One region of the Exiguobacterium sp. s130 genome, then DNA from elsewhere that is predicted to be linked to it. Evidence: predicted binding sites of a transcription regulator. Region 1 holds the regulator's gene; the other holds the start of a gene.
What was found. The regulator LexA, encoded in region 1, represses DNA repair genes until DNA is damaged. The targets are predictions, from matches to a motif close to CGAACATATGTTCG.

Region 1 (7,787 bases):
CGTCGGATCAAACAGAGCATCAATTTTCGCCACACGACGATTCTTTTGAACGACGTCATCAGACAGATCGGTAAACGTCTGCACGTCGGATTCGACTTCCCCTGTTGCTTTTAAGACACGGACACCACTGATGCTCTCCGCGACCTTATCGTTCAAATCAGAGAACGCTTCTTGCGCGTCATGAAAACGGGAATGTAACATCTTACCGTAGCGTGACGTCAAATAGACCATCAGTGGCATTGGCAAAAGTGACACGAGTGTTAATTTCCAGCTGATCGTCGTGACCATCGTGATGATGACAAAGCTCCCCATCGTCACCGAGTCGACGAGCGTTAGAATGCCAGCCCCCGCTGTCATCGAAACAGCTTGTACATCGTTTGTCGCATGTGCCATCAAATCTCCGCTGCGATATTTCTTATAGAACGATTGATCCAAATCTGAAAAATGACCATACAGTTGACTGCGTAATAATCGCCCGAGGCGAATCGATGCACCGAAAATGTGAAAACGCCAAAAATAACGAATGAAATACGTCGCGACCCCGATGAGTAACAATGTACCAGCTAGACGAATCAAATCATTCTTCGTCAAGCTTCCTTCACTCAGACCATTGACTGTCGTTCCGATGACCTTTGGTGGAATAAGTTCTAACCCTGCCACAAAAATCAAACAGATGACCCCAAGACTATACGCTTTCCATTCTCGTCGGAAAAACCAACCGAGTTTCCTGAAGACTCCCATTCAAGTCTCCCCCCTTTTTTTAAATCCTATGATTATTTGAAATAGTCTCACATTTTAGATTAATTCTCTTTCTAAAAAATAGCAAATAAAAAGGAGACCATTTGGTCCCCTTTCGTACAGCTTATTTTTTAGGTGATTTCATTGAACCACTCATTGAACGCATCACTTGGTTGACTTTCTTTTGTGATGGCTTTTGACCCATTTGCATCATCAATGTCTTAATCATATCTTCGTTGATTGGTGGGTTTTGCTCCAAGTAGTTCATCATGTATCGACGAGCGATATAGAAACCAAGGGCGACACCTGCTACCAAGCAAAGAAGGGCAATTAAAATCCAAATCCATGTAGCCAAGTTGCTTCCTCCTCTAACTTAAAACGTCGCTTTTTACTATACTATAATTCCAATTGTTTGCATAGATGATAATAGATGAAAAACGAGTCCGACGTAAGATCGGACCCGTTTTTCCGGAAATGATTATCCGAGTTGCTTGACAGTCGCTAAAACGTTCTCAACAGACATGCCGTATTCTTTCAAGAGGAAGTCTCCAGGAGCAGATGCGCCGAAACGATCGATTCCGATGACTTGTCCTTCTGTACCTACATATTTGTACCAACCGAGTGAAGCCCCTGCTTCGATTGCTACACGTTTCGTGATGTGTTTTGGAAGAACCGATTCTTTGTACTCTGCTGATTGTGCTTCGAATACTTCCCATGATGGAAGTGAAACGACAGCTGCTGATTCACCAAGTTCTTTTTGTGCTTCGACAAGAAGGTGAACTTCTGAACCAGTACCGAGCAAGAGTGTATCAGCTTTCGTAACGTCACCAGCGATGACATAACCACCTTTTTCAGCACCTTCTGTCGTCGTACCTTCAAGTTCAGGAAGACCTTGACGTGTCAAGACGAGGAGTGTCGGTTTATCTTTTGCTTGAACTGCTGTTTTCCATGCTGCGATCGTCTCTTTTCCGTCTGCTGGACGGTAGATCGTGACGTTCGGCATTGCACGGAAGCTCATCAAGTGTTCGACTGGCTCGTGTGTTGGACCATCTTCACCGACAGCGATCGAGTCGTGCGTCAAGACGAAGATTGATGGAAGTCCCATTAATGCTGCTAAACGAACAGCTGGACGGAGGTAATCCGAGAAGACGAAGAATGTTGCACCGTAAGGGATGACGCCGCCGTGAAGTGCCATACCGTTGACAGCTGCTGCCATTGCGAATTCACGTACACCGAACCAGATATTACGACCGCTTGGGTCGATATCGAAGTCTGCTTCGCCTTTGAGCATCGTGTTGTTTGATCCTGCAAGGTCAGCTGAACCACCGAACAATGTCGGAACGTTCTTCGCGAGACCATTCAAGACTTCACCGCTTGTTTGACGCGTTGCTTTTTTCGACGACAAGTCGTATGTCGGAAGGTCTGCTTCCCAGTTGCTTGGCAATTCGTTTGCGATTGCGCGAACGAGTTCAGCATGCAATTCTGGGTGCGCTGCTTCGTATTGTTTCATCGTCTCGTTCCATGCGTCTTCTGCAGAAGCACCACGTTGGACGACCCGCTCGTCAAACAATGATTTGACTTCTTCAGGAACGTAGAACTCTTCGTGATCCCAAATGTAGCTTGCTTTCGTCAATTTGATTTCTGCTTCACCAAGTGGTGCACCGTGAGAAGCCGACTTCCCTGATTTGTTCGGTGAACCGAAACCGATGACTGTTTTGACTTCAATCAATGTCGGTTTTGTCGTCTCTGCTTGTGCCGCCGCGATTGCTTTCGAAATCGAATCGATATCCGTTCCGTCTTCTACACGAATGACTTGCCAGTTGTAAGCTTCGAAGCGTTTCTGGACGTTTTCAGAGAATGATTTATCGAGATCGCCATCAAGTGAAATATCGTTTGAATCATACAATACGACCAATTTACCAAGACCAAGGTGACCTGCGAGTGAAGCCGCTTCAGCTGAGACACCTTCCATTAAGTCTCCATCTCCACAAATTCCGTATGTGAAGTGATCAACGACGTTGAGATCGTCACGGTTGTATTTTGCTTCAAGATGACGTTCTGCCATCGCCATACCAACTGCCATCGCGATCCCTTGACCAAGTGGACCCGTTGTCGCATCTACACCAGCCGTGTGACGGTATTCCGGGTGACCTGGTGTTTTTGATCCCCATTGACGGAATGATTTAAGATCATCCATCGATAGATCATATCCCGATAGGTGGAGGAGTGAGTAGAGAAGCATCGAACCGTGTCCGGCTGAAAGTACAAAACGGTCGCGGTTGAACCATTCTGGATTTTTAGGGTTGTGGTTCATATGATCCGCCCAAAGCGAGAATGCCATCGGCGCTGCTCCCATTGGCATACCTGGGTGACCCGAGTTCGCCTTTTGTACGGCATCAATCGATAAGGTACGAATCGTATTAATTGCTAATTGTTCTACTGTCGTCATGTTCGTCAAAACAATCATCCTCTCTCTTTTTCACAAATTCCTACTCATTTTAGCATACTCTTAAATGTGATACAACTTTTCTAAATAGTATGTCACATTAAAATGAATGCGCTATCTATAGCCGTTCTATCGACTCATACAGGATGTCTGAATCGATGAATGTCCTCTATTAAGATGTATTGCTATCGTACAATGTTTCCTCACCTACTCACTCTAAACAAAAAAGATACTCGCTCTAAACAAAAAAGATACTCGCTCTAAACAAAAAAGAGGTCCGCTTGACGCGAGACCTCTTTCTTCTATAAAAGAAACGAACGATTATTGTTTATTCCGTTCTTCTTCTTGTGCTTGTTTCAATTTCTCAGGTGTTACGTCCGTTCCCTCTTCATCGACGATTTTCATACCCATGAGTTGGTTTTTGAACGATCCACGGAATGCTGCGAGATACGCTGCACGTAATTCTTTTTGCTCTGCCGTTTCCGCTTCCGATAACGGCTCAACTTTTGATTTATTCGCTAATGCATTGATTCGATCTAATTGTTCTTGTGATAACATGGAATCCCTCTTTCTTTATGACTCAAACTTGAGTTGTTCAATTGTATTCTTACTGTAAAAGAGCTTATAAAAAAAAGCAAGTTAACCGCGTCAGTCGACGGGTTACTTGCTTCTCATTCCGGGCTAGGTGTCAGTTCGCGGTATTCAAGATATCGACGATTGACCGTTGCTTTTGAAATATCATGCCCCATCCCCCGCAAGGTGATGGCGATATCAGAAAACGTCAATCCGAGTTCTCGAAGACGTACAATTTCTTCGATCGGTACGTCTTTTCGACTACGTCCTGCGTTCTCTCCTTGACGATTGAGATTTCGTTCCGGGCGAAAACCTTGTTCGACTGCTCGCCGCATGCCACGGGCGATTTTTGCATTATGCAGTTTCCGTTGGTATTCTTCCACGAGTGAGACGATCTCAAGGACCATCGCTTCTGCATCCGCAAGTTGATATTCTCCATCTGAATCAAGCGTCATCAAGCGGACCCCATGTTTTTTGAATGTATGCAAAATAGCGATTTTTGCATTCCCTCGACCAATCCGTGTATCATCTGTCACCAGGACCGCATCTACCGTATTGCGTGTCACATAATCAAGAACTGTTAGCATCCCTTCCCGATCAACATCATATCCACTCTCTTTTTCAGAGACGATGTCCACGACATCAAATCCCTTTTGAGAAGCAACCTTCGAAAGCTCCATCCGTTGGCGTTCAATCGAACTATCTTGTGCTTCTTTTTCGGTCGATACTCGACAATAAATCACGACCTTCATCGTACCTCACATCCCTGTTCGTTCTTTCACAACTTTTCCATTTTGTCATTGTTGTGCGATTGGTACAACGATTTTGCTTTTTGAGATGACATGTTTTGTCTCAACATCATTATTTTTGATCAACCAGTTGACGTATTCCTCATCTGACATCGAACCGTCATTGTAGACTTCAGCAATTTGTTCGACTGTAGCGTTCTCATCGACCGTAACGGAAGCCGTCATCAATTGCGCTACTTTTTCATCTGGGCGTGGTGTGAGTAAAAAGATCACGAAGGCAATACTTAATGCATAGAAGAGAATAGAAAAAGCATGAGTACGAATCGTATGAATCATCATGAATCCCTCCAAATATGAAATGAATGAGTTAGAATAAACGTTCGCGGAACAATTGTTCGCATAACTCATAATAAACACAGAACCTGTGTTCGGTCAACACAAAATGTCGAACAATTGTTTGTACGCTCATTTGTTCTATGTTATAGTGAATTTAGAAACATATATTCTTACATTTCAAAATTCAATCCAGAAAGAGGTGGCAATTCGTATGCGGAAAATGTCTAAGCGCCAACAAGAGATTCTCGACTACATCGTCTCTGAAGTGAAACTGAAGGGGTATCCACCATCAGTTCGTGAAATCGGAGAAGCAGTCGGACTCGCGTCTAGCTCGACGGTACACGGTCATTTGGATCGACTCGAGAAACGGGGAATGATTCGCCGTGACCCGACGAAACCACGTGCGATTGAGATATTGCTTGATAAGCCTGAAGAAATCACGGAAGCCATCGTTCATGTTCCCGTCATCGGGAAAGTCACAGCTGGTCTTCCGATTACAGCGATTGAAAACATCGAAGAACAATTCCCGCTTCCTGCACATTATGTAGGAAACGAAACGGTCTTCATGTTGACGATCGATGGGGAATCAATGATTAACGCAGGTATTCTTGACGGCGATCGTGTCATCGTACGCCAACAAAACACAGCAGAAAACGGAGAAATCGTCGTAGCTATGACCGAAGATAGCGAAGCGACGGTGAAACGGTTCTTCTTAGAAGATCAACAGGTACGTCTACAACCAGAAAATGACTCGATGGATCCGATGTATTTCGATAATGTCTCCATTCTTGGTAAGGTAATCGGCGTGTATCGGACGATTCATTGACGGAGGGACCAGTTACGACTGGTCTTTTTTCATGCCTTCAGGAAATGTACATGATACCGTCAATACCGTCGCACTGACGGGTTACGTTGCGTATTCGGTCGCAACGCAACAAACCGATTGGTTACCGACTGCCATCGGTATCGCTGTCGGTACGCTTTGGTTGTCACCTGACCTCGATTTAAAGTCAGAACCGTATTATCGCTTTGGACCATTTCGAGTCCTGTGGATGCCTTATGTGAAGATCATGCCCCACCGCTCGATCTGGTCACACGGATTGATCATTGGGGATGTCATTCGACTCCTTTATAGTGCTGCACTTGTGATTCCCTTATTATTTCTCAGCTTGTATTTTCAAGTCATCGCGTCAGAGACCATCGATTCCTGGTTCGCTTCCCTACCCGCTTTTGTCATTGGTATCATGGTGGCGAGTACAATTCATATCCTACTAGATTATTCCAGTAGTTGGTTTCGACCTAAAAAAAGAAAAAAGCGTCGTCGTTAACACCTCTTTTGCTTGCTTGCAGGCAAGACGAGGTGTTTTCATATCCAATTTTTCGTATCTTTAAACATTAAAATAAAAAATTTCCATTCCTATATTTCAATTATATGTATTGAAAACGTTATCAAATCGGAGTAATTTAAAGTAGAAAGACCATTATTTGCTTTAATCCAAAGGGAGGGTTTTTGCATGAATAACTTTGTACTAGAAATGATCGGTACGATGATCCTCATTCTGCTCGGGGATGGTGTCGTCGCCGGTGTCGTCTTGAGAAAGACGAAGTCCGAAAACAGCGGATGGATTGTCATCACGTTCGCTTGGGGTCTTGCTGTCATGACAGGAGCATTCGTCGCTGCTGAGAGTGGAGCGCACTTGAACCCTGCTTTAACAATTGCACTTGCTTTAAACTCTGATTTACCGTGGGCAGACGTTCCTGTCTATATTGCCGGACAACTTGTCGGAGCTTTCATCGGCGCCATTCTCGTTTGGCTTCATTACATGAAACATTTTGAAGCGACTGATGATCAAGCTGCAAAACTCGGTGTGTTCGCAACAGGTCCAGCGATTCGCCATACGCCGTCGAACTTGATTTCTGAAATCATCGGGACATTCGTTCTCGTCTTCGGTATCTTGGCGCTCGGTTTAACGACATTCGGTGACGGCTTAAAACCACTTATCGTCGGTTTACTCGTCGTCGTCATCGGTCTATCACTTGGTGGTACAACAGGATATGCCATCAACCCGGCCCGTGACCTTGGACCGCGTATCGCACATGCTATCTTACCGATTCCGAATAAAGGGTCATCTGACTGGGGCTACTCATGGATTCCAGTTGTTGGTCCAATCATCGGCGGAGCGCTTGCCGTGTTCATCTATCAATTGATCTACTAAGATCACGTTTCACAAACACATACCGCTCAAGGGGGATTTCGAAATGGAAAACAAGTATATCCTAGCACTCGACCAAGGTACGACAAGCTCACGTGCGATCATCTTCGATCACGACGGGAAAATCGTCAACTCGGCACAACGGGAATTCAAGCAATACTTCCCGCAACCAGGCTGGGTCGAGCACGATGCAAACGAAATCTGGGGTTCGATTCTTGCTGTTATGGCTGAAGCACTCGGAACAGCAGATATCAAACCTGAGCAAATCGCCGGAATCGGAATCACAAACCAACGTGAAACGACAGTGGTCTGGAACAAAGAAACAGGTAAACCGGTTTATCACGCGCTCGTTTGGCAATCACGTCAAACGTCTGGTATCTGTGACGACTTAAAAGAACAAGGTTTGAATCAGAAGTTCCGTGATAAAACAGGACTTTTGATTGATGCCTACTTCTCTGGTACGAAAGTCAAATGGATTCTCGACAATGTCGAAGGCGCACGTGAGCAAGCAGAGAACGGTGAATTACTCTTCGGTACGATCGATACGTGGCTCGTTTGGAAACTGTCTGGTGGAAAAACGCATATCACGGATTACACGAACGCTTCACGAACATTGATGTATAACATCTATGAGCAAAAATGGGATGAAGAGTTGCTCGATATCCTCGGTGTTCCTGCATCAATGTTGCCAGAAGTTCGTCAATCGAGTGAAGTCTACGATAAAACAGTACC
Region 2 (7,787 bases), on a different contig from region 1:
CCTTGACACCATTCTCTTTCAAGTAATCGGTCAAGTCTTCTGCCATCTTCTTCGTCAGTGTCGTCACGAGAACACGTTCGTTCTTCGCGACCCGGTCACGGATGTTATCCATCAAGTAATCGATTTGTCCCGTGATCGGATGAATCTCGATCGTCGGATCGACGAGACCGGTCGGACGGATGATTTGCTCGACCATCTCTTTCGAATGTTCGAGTTCATACGGTCCTGGTGTCGCCGAGATATAGATCGCCTGACTGATTTTTTCCTCGAACTCCTCGAACCGTAACGGACGGTTGTCTTTTGCCGACGGAAGACGGAAACCGTGATCGACGAGGACTTGTTTCCGCGCCTGATCTCCGTTATACATCCCGCGAATTTGCGGCAGTGTGACGTGTGACTCATCGGCAACGAGTAAGAAGTCCTTCGGGAAGTAATCAAGCAACGTATACGGTGTTGCCCCTTCCGGCATCAAGTTCAAGTGACGCGAGTAGTTCTCGATTCCGGAACAATAGCCCATCTCACGCATCATCTCAAGATCGTAGTTCGTCCGTTGTTCGAGCCGTTGCGCTTCAAGCAACTGATTGTCTTCGCGTAACTTCGCAAGCTGCACTTCAAGTTCCTTCTCGATGTTCGCGATCGCTTTCTGTAGACGGGTATCCCCCGTCACGAAGTGGGACGCCGGGAAGATCGAGATGTGCTCGCGGTCCGCGACGATCTCACCTGTCAGCGGATCCATGTCACGGATCCGTTCAATCTCGTCACCGAAGAACTCGACCCGGACACACTGTTCGTCGCGTGACGCCGGGAAGATTTCGACGACGTCTCCGCGGACGCGGAACCGTCCGCGCTGGAAGTCGATGTCGTTACGCTCATACTGAATGTCGATTAGACGACGGAGCATCTCGTTTCGCCCCATCTCATTGCCGACACGCAGTGACAAAACGTGGTTGTTGTACTCTTCCGGGTTACCGAGACCATAGATACACGAAACGGACGCGACGATCAAGACGTCTTCCCGTTCGAACAAGGCGGACGTTGCCGAGTGACGCAACTTATCGATTTCATCGTTGATCGAAGAGTCCTTCTCAATGAACGTATCCGTCGATGGGACGTACGCTTCCGGTTGGTAATAATCATAAAAACTAACGAAGTATTCGACCGCATTGTTCGGGAAGAATTCCTTGAACTCCGAGTAGAGTTGTCCCGCTAGTGTTTTGTTGTGGGCAAGGACGAGCGTCGGTTTCTTGATTTCCTTGATGACGTTCGAGACCGTGAACGTCTTCCCGGTACCGGTCGCCCCAAGCAACGTCTGATGTCGTTCGCCTTGTTTTAGCCCAGTCACCAATTTTTCGATTGCCGTCGGTTGATCACCGCCTGGTTCAAATGGTGAAACGAGTTCAAAATCCATCGTTTGCTTCCCCCTCATCACGTTAAAAAATCTATTTTTATTGTACCACTTTACGAACAAACATTCGATTATGAAGTGCTCCTTTTAGGAAGTTACCCTTTTTTTCGAAAATGCAAAAGTTTCTTTTTGCTTCGAGTGTTGATCCTCGATTTTTCTGCCAACAAAAAAATCCCCGTCACGGCTGTTCCGTGACAGGGATGTACTCGTTAATGTAAGGACCGCACTTTAGTGCGACCATGGACCGGCTCGTTGACGAACAGGATACCAAGTTCATGATGATCTTGTTCATAAAAGGCACGTTGCGCAAACCGGATGTCACCGTTATGGTTCATGACTTCAAGACGCAGATACGGTTTGTGTTTTTGGATGGCTTCGTAGAACGATGCTTCCGAATCGACTTTCTCACCATTGACCTTATAAATCGCTTCACCTGGAATCAAGCCCATCTCAGCAGCCGGTTTATCAGGTAGCGTTCCAAGAATGACGGCACCACGCGTTCCATTGAGGAACAACGGTGTCTGTGCCCGGTTCAAGCGTTTGACCCGCTGATGCAACACAATGTGCAGGACGAGCAACAAGACGATCCCGTACAGCCATTCAGCTTGTCCGGTGACGTATGCAAGAACCGTCAATAGAATCGCGACGAGGCTCGTGATCAAACGTCCTTGAACGAGCGGACGCATCAATTCTTTCGGCAACTTACCCGTAAAGAGGAAGCTGAAACCAATCGGTAACCAAAGAACGATCGGAACGAGCTCTGGGAAGCTGTAACGTGGCCACCAGGCTTCAAGCACGTCACCCGGAACAAAGACAAGCAACGGCAACAGCCAAAGCTTATTTGCCGACAGCCCACCGATGAAGCGACCACGCTTCGAGACGACGAGTGACGGTGACAGACGCCGCTGCCCGCGCCACCAGACGAGGAGACATTCCGCGACGAGCGTCAACGTTGCAAGTAATAAAACCATCTTCGGCTCGACCGCTCGGATCGAGTCAAGACGTGAATCCATTAGGAACCAGCCGGTCAGTCCAAGCAAGAAGATCGGCCAGAGTGGCAGGTTCAAACGAACGATCCCGACCAACAACAGGACGCTCGAAAGTCCAAGCAACAGTAGAGCGTACTGCGGTGTCACTGTCAATCCGAGCCATCCGCTGACGACGGACAAGACGAGACCGACGAGTAGGCCTGGTAAAAGTGTTTCGAGGACATCGCTTCGTTTACCGTGTGTCCGGGAGCGAAACAGTCCGCGTTCCCGTTTGACACGCCGGATGCCGATGACCCAACTGACAAGGAGTGCTAACCACAAGGTCGGACTGGCGATGAGACTAATCGCGGTCCAACCAATTTCATCGAGTAATTCCACGCGCATTCAGACCTCTTTCCATTCCTTATTATTGAGCAGCGACCTCGAGTGCTTTTTTCCGCTGGACGTCATTCTTATCGTCCTGGAGTTTCTTCAGGAGACGCGTCTCCATCTCACCCGCTGTCTGCTGATCGATTTTTCCAGTGACGTCAAGTTTCGCATCCTTTTGCAAAGCTTCGACAGCTTGTTTCATCGTGTCACCGAAATAGCCGTCCTGTCCTTTTGGCTCATAACCGATCGCTTCGAGGACGAGGTGGGCATTCTCGACTGATTTTCCGTAATCGCCGACAGCGAGTGACTTTTGATCAGTCAAAATCTTCGTGACGTTGAAGTACGCCGGTTGTTTGACTTCGACCGTCGGCTTGACCCCTTTTTTGTGGATCCAGTTTCCGTCTGGTGTCAGCCATTTGTTCGTCGTTAACTTCAGGTCGCTACCGTCCTTCAAATCATACGCACTTTGGACGATCCCTTTCCCGAACGACTTCGTACCGACGACTTCGGCGCCAGCTCCTTCCTTCAGTCCGGCTGCAAGGATCTCGGACGCTGAGGCCGATCCGCCGTCTTCTAAGACGACGATGTTATATGGTTTCTTCTCGTCTGCCTTCCCGAATTCCTGCTGGCGCTCGCCTTTATTGTTCTCGACCTGATAAATCGGCACGTCTTTCGGAATGAACGGAGCGATCATTTTCGAGACGGCCGTCAAAAGACCACCCGGATTTCCGCGGACGTCGATGACGAGTCCATCAATATTCTGACTCTCGAGTTTCGTCAACCCCTTCTCGAACTCTTCTGCTGTCGGTTCCGAGAACTGTGTTACTTGTAAGACACCGATCTTCTTGCCGTTGACATTCTCCGTTGACGTATAGACCGTCTCGATTGGAATCGTATCGCGTTTAATCGTGATCTCCATTGCGTCTTGTCCGCTACGCTGAATCGTCAGGACGACATTCGTTCCTTTTTCACCACGAATTTTTTTAACGGCTTGATCCGTCTTTTGACCTTTTGTCGACTTACCATCGATTTCTAGGATGACGTCGCCTGGTTTGATACCAGCTTTTTCAGCAGGTGATCCTTTGATCGGCGAGACGATGACGATCGACTCACCTTTTTGTTCAAGCGTCGCACCGATCCCTTCGAACGAAGACGACAGATTCGTGTTGAACGAGGTCGTTTCCGACTCATCCATATAAACGGAATATGGATCGTTAAGCACTTCTGTCATGCCAGATAACGCACCATCGAGTAACTCTTTATCTGTCACGTCTTTTAGATAATTTTGTTCGATCATCTGCCGGACCTGGTCGATTTTTTTCCAATCACCAGTCGCATTCGAAGATGATGACTGCGTTGCAACGGAATCTGTTCCGCCAGCCGCTAACATACCGACGGCACCTGCCCCTAAACCAAGCCCGAAGGTACTGACCGCAATCACTGCTGTTGTAGATTTTTTCACGCTTGATTCCCCACTTCCATTAAAAACGCATTATTTTTTTCAGTATAGCAAAAAAAGATAGGTTACCCTATCTTTTCAGTATTCTGTGGGATGTCAAAAGATGTACGGTGCTGGGTCAACTGCATTCGGTTGTCCGACTGCCCACTCTCCCTTATGCAATTCGAAATGCAAATGCGGACCTGTCGACCAGCCCGTTGTACCTAATGTACCGACCGTCTTACCCGGCATGACTGTTTGACCGGCGGAGACGCTGATCGAATCGAGATGTGCATAGACGGTCGTGTAGACCTGTCCATCGATCAAATGCGTCACCATGACGACGTTCCCGTAACCTGTTGCACTACCGGCTCGTAGAACGATACCACCTGCCGCCGCATGGATCGGTGTTCCTTTTGCATTTACGAGATCAATCCCTTTATGAATCTCCGGCTTTCCTGTCAACGGATTGTTCCGGGGACCGAACGGCGACGAGACATATCCTTGAACCGGTAAATGGAACGGACGACTCGTCACGGCATCTGCCGGTTGCTCCGGTGTCGCAGTCGGTGACTCGACTTCAGGAATGATCGGTTCCGCACTTGGAGCATCGGATTTTTTCTTTTTCGCCTCTGCCGCACGTGCCGCTTCTGCCGCTTCCGCTTGACGTTTTGCTTCTGCTGCCCGCGCCGCTTCTTCCGCTTTCCGTTTCGCTTCTTCTTTAGCTTTCCGTTCGGCTTCTTGCAGGGCAATCAATTCATTTTGAATCAGACGGCGCTGATCCGCGAGAATTTCTGCCTCCTCGGCTTTAGAGAACTGCTCTTGTTGCAGTTCCTTGACCTTCGTGTTCAACTGGACGACGAGCTTACGCTTCAGTTCGGACTCCGCGATGATCCGCGTCTGGAGCACAAGGAGCTTGCGTTGTTCCCGTTTCACGCTTTCAAGCAATAGTGCTTGTTCCGACCGTTGTTCGCTCAGTTGTTTGACGTTCCCCTTGTAAGCTTGTAAGACATGATCATCTTGTTTGATGATCTCACTGACCGTACTGAAGCGCGAAATCAAATCACCAAAGTCTTTTGCGTCGAGCAAGACCTCGATGTATTTGACGTCCCCTTTTTGCTGGACGGCACGCAATCGGCTTCCAAGCAACTCTTCTTGCTGGTGCAGTTCCTTGAGTGTCTCGGAAATCGCTGCTTCCGTCAGACGCAATTGTTCTTTAGATGCAGCAACAGCCGCTTGTTGATCGGCTATCTTAAGCGCTAAATCATCCAAACGGCTGTTGACTTCATTCAGTTGCGCACGGGCTTCCTTACGCTCCTGTTTCGTCAAGATCAACTTCTCTGATGTCTGATTCTGTAATCGTTCCGTCTCTTTCAGACGGCTTTCGACCTCCTGTTGTTCCTTCAGCAAATCTTCTTTAGACGTGGCATCAACGGACACACTAGTTCCAATCAAAGCTAAGCTCAGGACGGCAGAATAGAATCGGACTTTCATGAGAAGCATCTCTCCTCTATTTTATTTTTGAGTAACTGATTTAAATCTTCAAGAAACGACCGAGTGATGTCGTTGATCCCCATACACCGATGAATGCACCGAGTCCGAGCAGGATTAAGACGACTTGTGCCGACAATTCACCTGGTGGAATCAACGAGAAGATTCCCGCATTCACGGTAGAAAGTTGGGGTTGGATCGCATTGTAGGAGACTTCATAACCGAAGTAGACGACGACGATCGGAATGATGGCACCTAATATGCCCATCAATAATCCTTCGACGAAGAATGGGGCACGGATGAATCCGTTTTTCGCTCCGACGAGGCGCATGATCTCGATTTCCCGGCGACGGGAGAAGATCGTGACTTTAATCGTGTTCGAAATGAGGAACATCGCCATGAACGTCAATCCGACGATCAGGATGATTCCACCGATCCGAACTCCTTCAAGGAAACTAAACATCTTTTTAACATATTCCTTACCGTATTCGACACTATCTACATTTTCCATTTTTTTGATGGAATTTGCAAGTGTTTCTGTCTCTTTTGGTGAGGTAGCTTTGACGATGTACCGGTCATGAAGCGGATTATCCTTTTCAACCGACTGGTAGGCCTGGGAACCTTCGCCAAGTTGCTCCTTGAAGCGGTCCAGTTCTTCTTCTTTCGAACTGTAACGAACGGAGTCGACACCCGGCATCTGCTTGAGTGCTTCACCGACTGAATCGATCTTCGACTGGTCTGCTTCTCGTTCGACGAACACTTGGATTTCAACGTCTTTTTCGACGTTATCGGAAATCTTGTTGACATTGAACATGAGCATCGCGAATATTCCTACGAGAAGTAACGTGACGGTAACGGCACTGACAGAAGCGAATGTCATCCAGCCGTTCCGGACGAGACCTTTTGCCCCTTCCCGTAAATGACGGAATCCATTAAACTTCATAGCCGTACATTCCTTTCTCTTCGTCTCGGACGATTTTTCCTCCATCGATCGCTAAGACACGATGACGCATCTTGTTCACGATGTCCCGGTTGTGTGTCGCCATTACGACCGTTGTCCCACGGCGATAGATCTCTTCGAATACTTCCATGATCTCCCAGGCTGTATCCGGGTCCAGGTTTCCAGTCGGCTCATCGGCGATGACGAGTGACGGACGGTTGACGATGGCTCTCGCGATCGAGATCCGTTGTTGTTCGCCCCCAGATAATTCGTCCGGATAGTTGCGCTCTTTATGCTTGAGCTTAACAAGATCGAGTACTTCGAGTACTTTCTTCCGGATTTGTGCTTTGTCTTCCCCTACGACTTCTAGCGCAAAGGCGACATTTTCATAAACCGTCAGTGACGGGAGTAATTTAAAATCTTGGAAGATGACGCCGATTTGGCGACGAAGTTCGGGGATTTGACGGTTCTTCAACTTACCGACTTCGATTCCTTTAAACAAAAATGAACCGCTCGTTGGTTTCTCTTCGCGGTACATCATTTTCATGAATGTTGATTTACCCGCACCCGACGGACCGACGATATAGACGAATTCGCCTTGATTGATCGTCAAATCGACCTCACGGAGTGCCGTGACGCCGTTCGGATAAATCTTACTGATTCGTTGCATCTTGATCACGTACTTCACATCCTTACTTATTTACTGATGCTGAATGAATAGGTCCAAAAACCTACCGACCACCATTATAACAGGGACAAAATTGAACGCACATTACAATCAAATGTCATTTCAGGCGATTATACCATAAAAAGAGGCACGAATGACGAACACATGTCGTGTGTGTCATCTCGTACCCCATCATATCCCATAATCATTTTTTAGCAGCGAGCCAGTCGGCAACAGCCATGATTTCTTTATCATCTTTCAGGATACCAGCAGGCATTTGCCCTTTCCCGTTCTTGATGATTTTTTGAATCTCTTCTGAAGAATATTTCGAGCCAACCTTCGTCAAATTCGGTCCGACGTTTCCTTCAAGGTTTTTACCATGACACGTCGCACAGTTTGTTGCGAAGATTTTCTCAGCATCTACACCAGATTGTGTCTTCGACGAATCATCGTTCATCGTTGACTCATCCTTCGTGCCTGACGATGAA

Region 2: the regulator LexA is predicted to act here: its motif matches at 1,462-1,475, upstream of uvrB (excinuclease ABC subunit UvrB).

What each region holds. Positions count from the first base shown of each region.
Region 1 is NZ_JACSNI010000003.1:376,521-384,307, reverse strand. Features, by position in the region: gene HZS85_RS09610 (ABC transporter transmembrane domain-containing protein) at 1-741, opposite strand, end outside; gene HZS85_RS09605 (YneF family protein) at 863-1,093, opposite strand; gene tkt (transketolase) at 1,217-3,205, opposite strand; gene HZS85_RS09595 (DUF896 domain-containing protein) at 3,506-3,742, opposite strand; gene HZS85_RS09590 (YneB family resolvase-like protein) at 3,856-4,509, opposite strand; gene yneA (cell division suppressor protein YneA) at 4,555-4,842, opposite strand; gene lexA (transcriptional repressor LexA) at 5,054-5,668, shown strand; gene HZS85_RS09575 (metal-binding protein) at 5,700-6,170, shown strand; gene HZS85_RS09570 (MIP/aquaporin family protein) at 6,357-7,058, shown strand; gene glpK (glycerol kinase GlpK) at 7,102-7,787, shown strand, end outside.
Region 2 is NZ_JACSNI010000001.1:366,528-374,314, reverse strand. Features, by position in the region: gene uvrB (excinuclease ABC subunit UvrB) at 1-1,408, opposite strand, end outside; gene HZS85_RS01835 (PDZ domain-containing protein) at 1,615-2,778, opposite strand; gene HZS85_RS01830 (S41 family peptidase) at 2,801-4,225, opposite strand; gene HZS85_RS01825 (murein hydrolase activator EnvC family protein) at 4,319-5,695, opposite strand; gene ftsX (permease-like cell division protein FtsX) at 5,736-6,635, opposite strand; gene ftsE (cell division ATP-binding protein FtsE) at 6,625-7,311, opposite strand; gene cccB (cytochrome c551) at 7,505-7,787, opposite strand, start outside.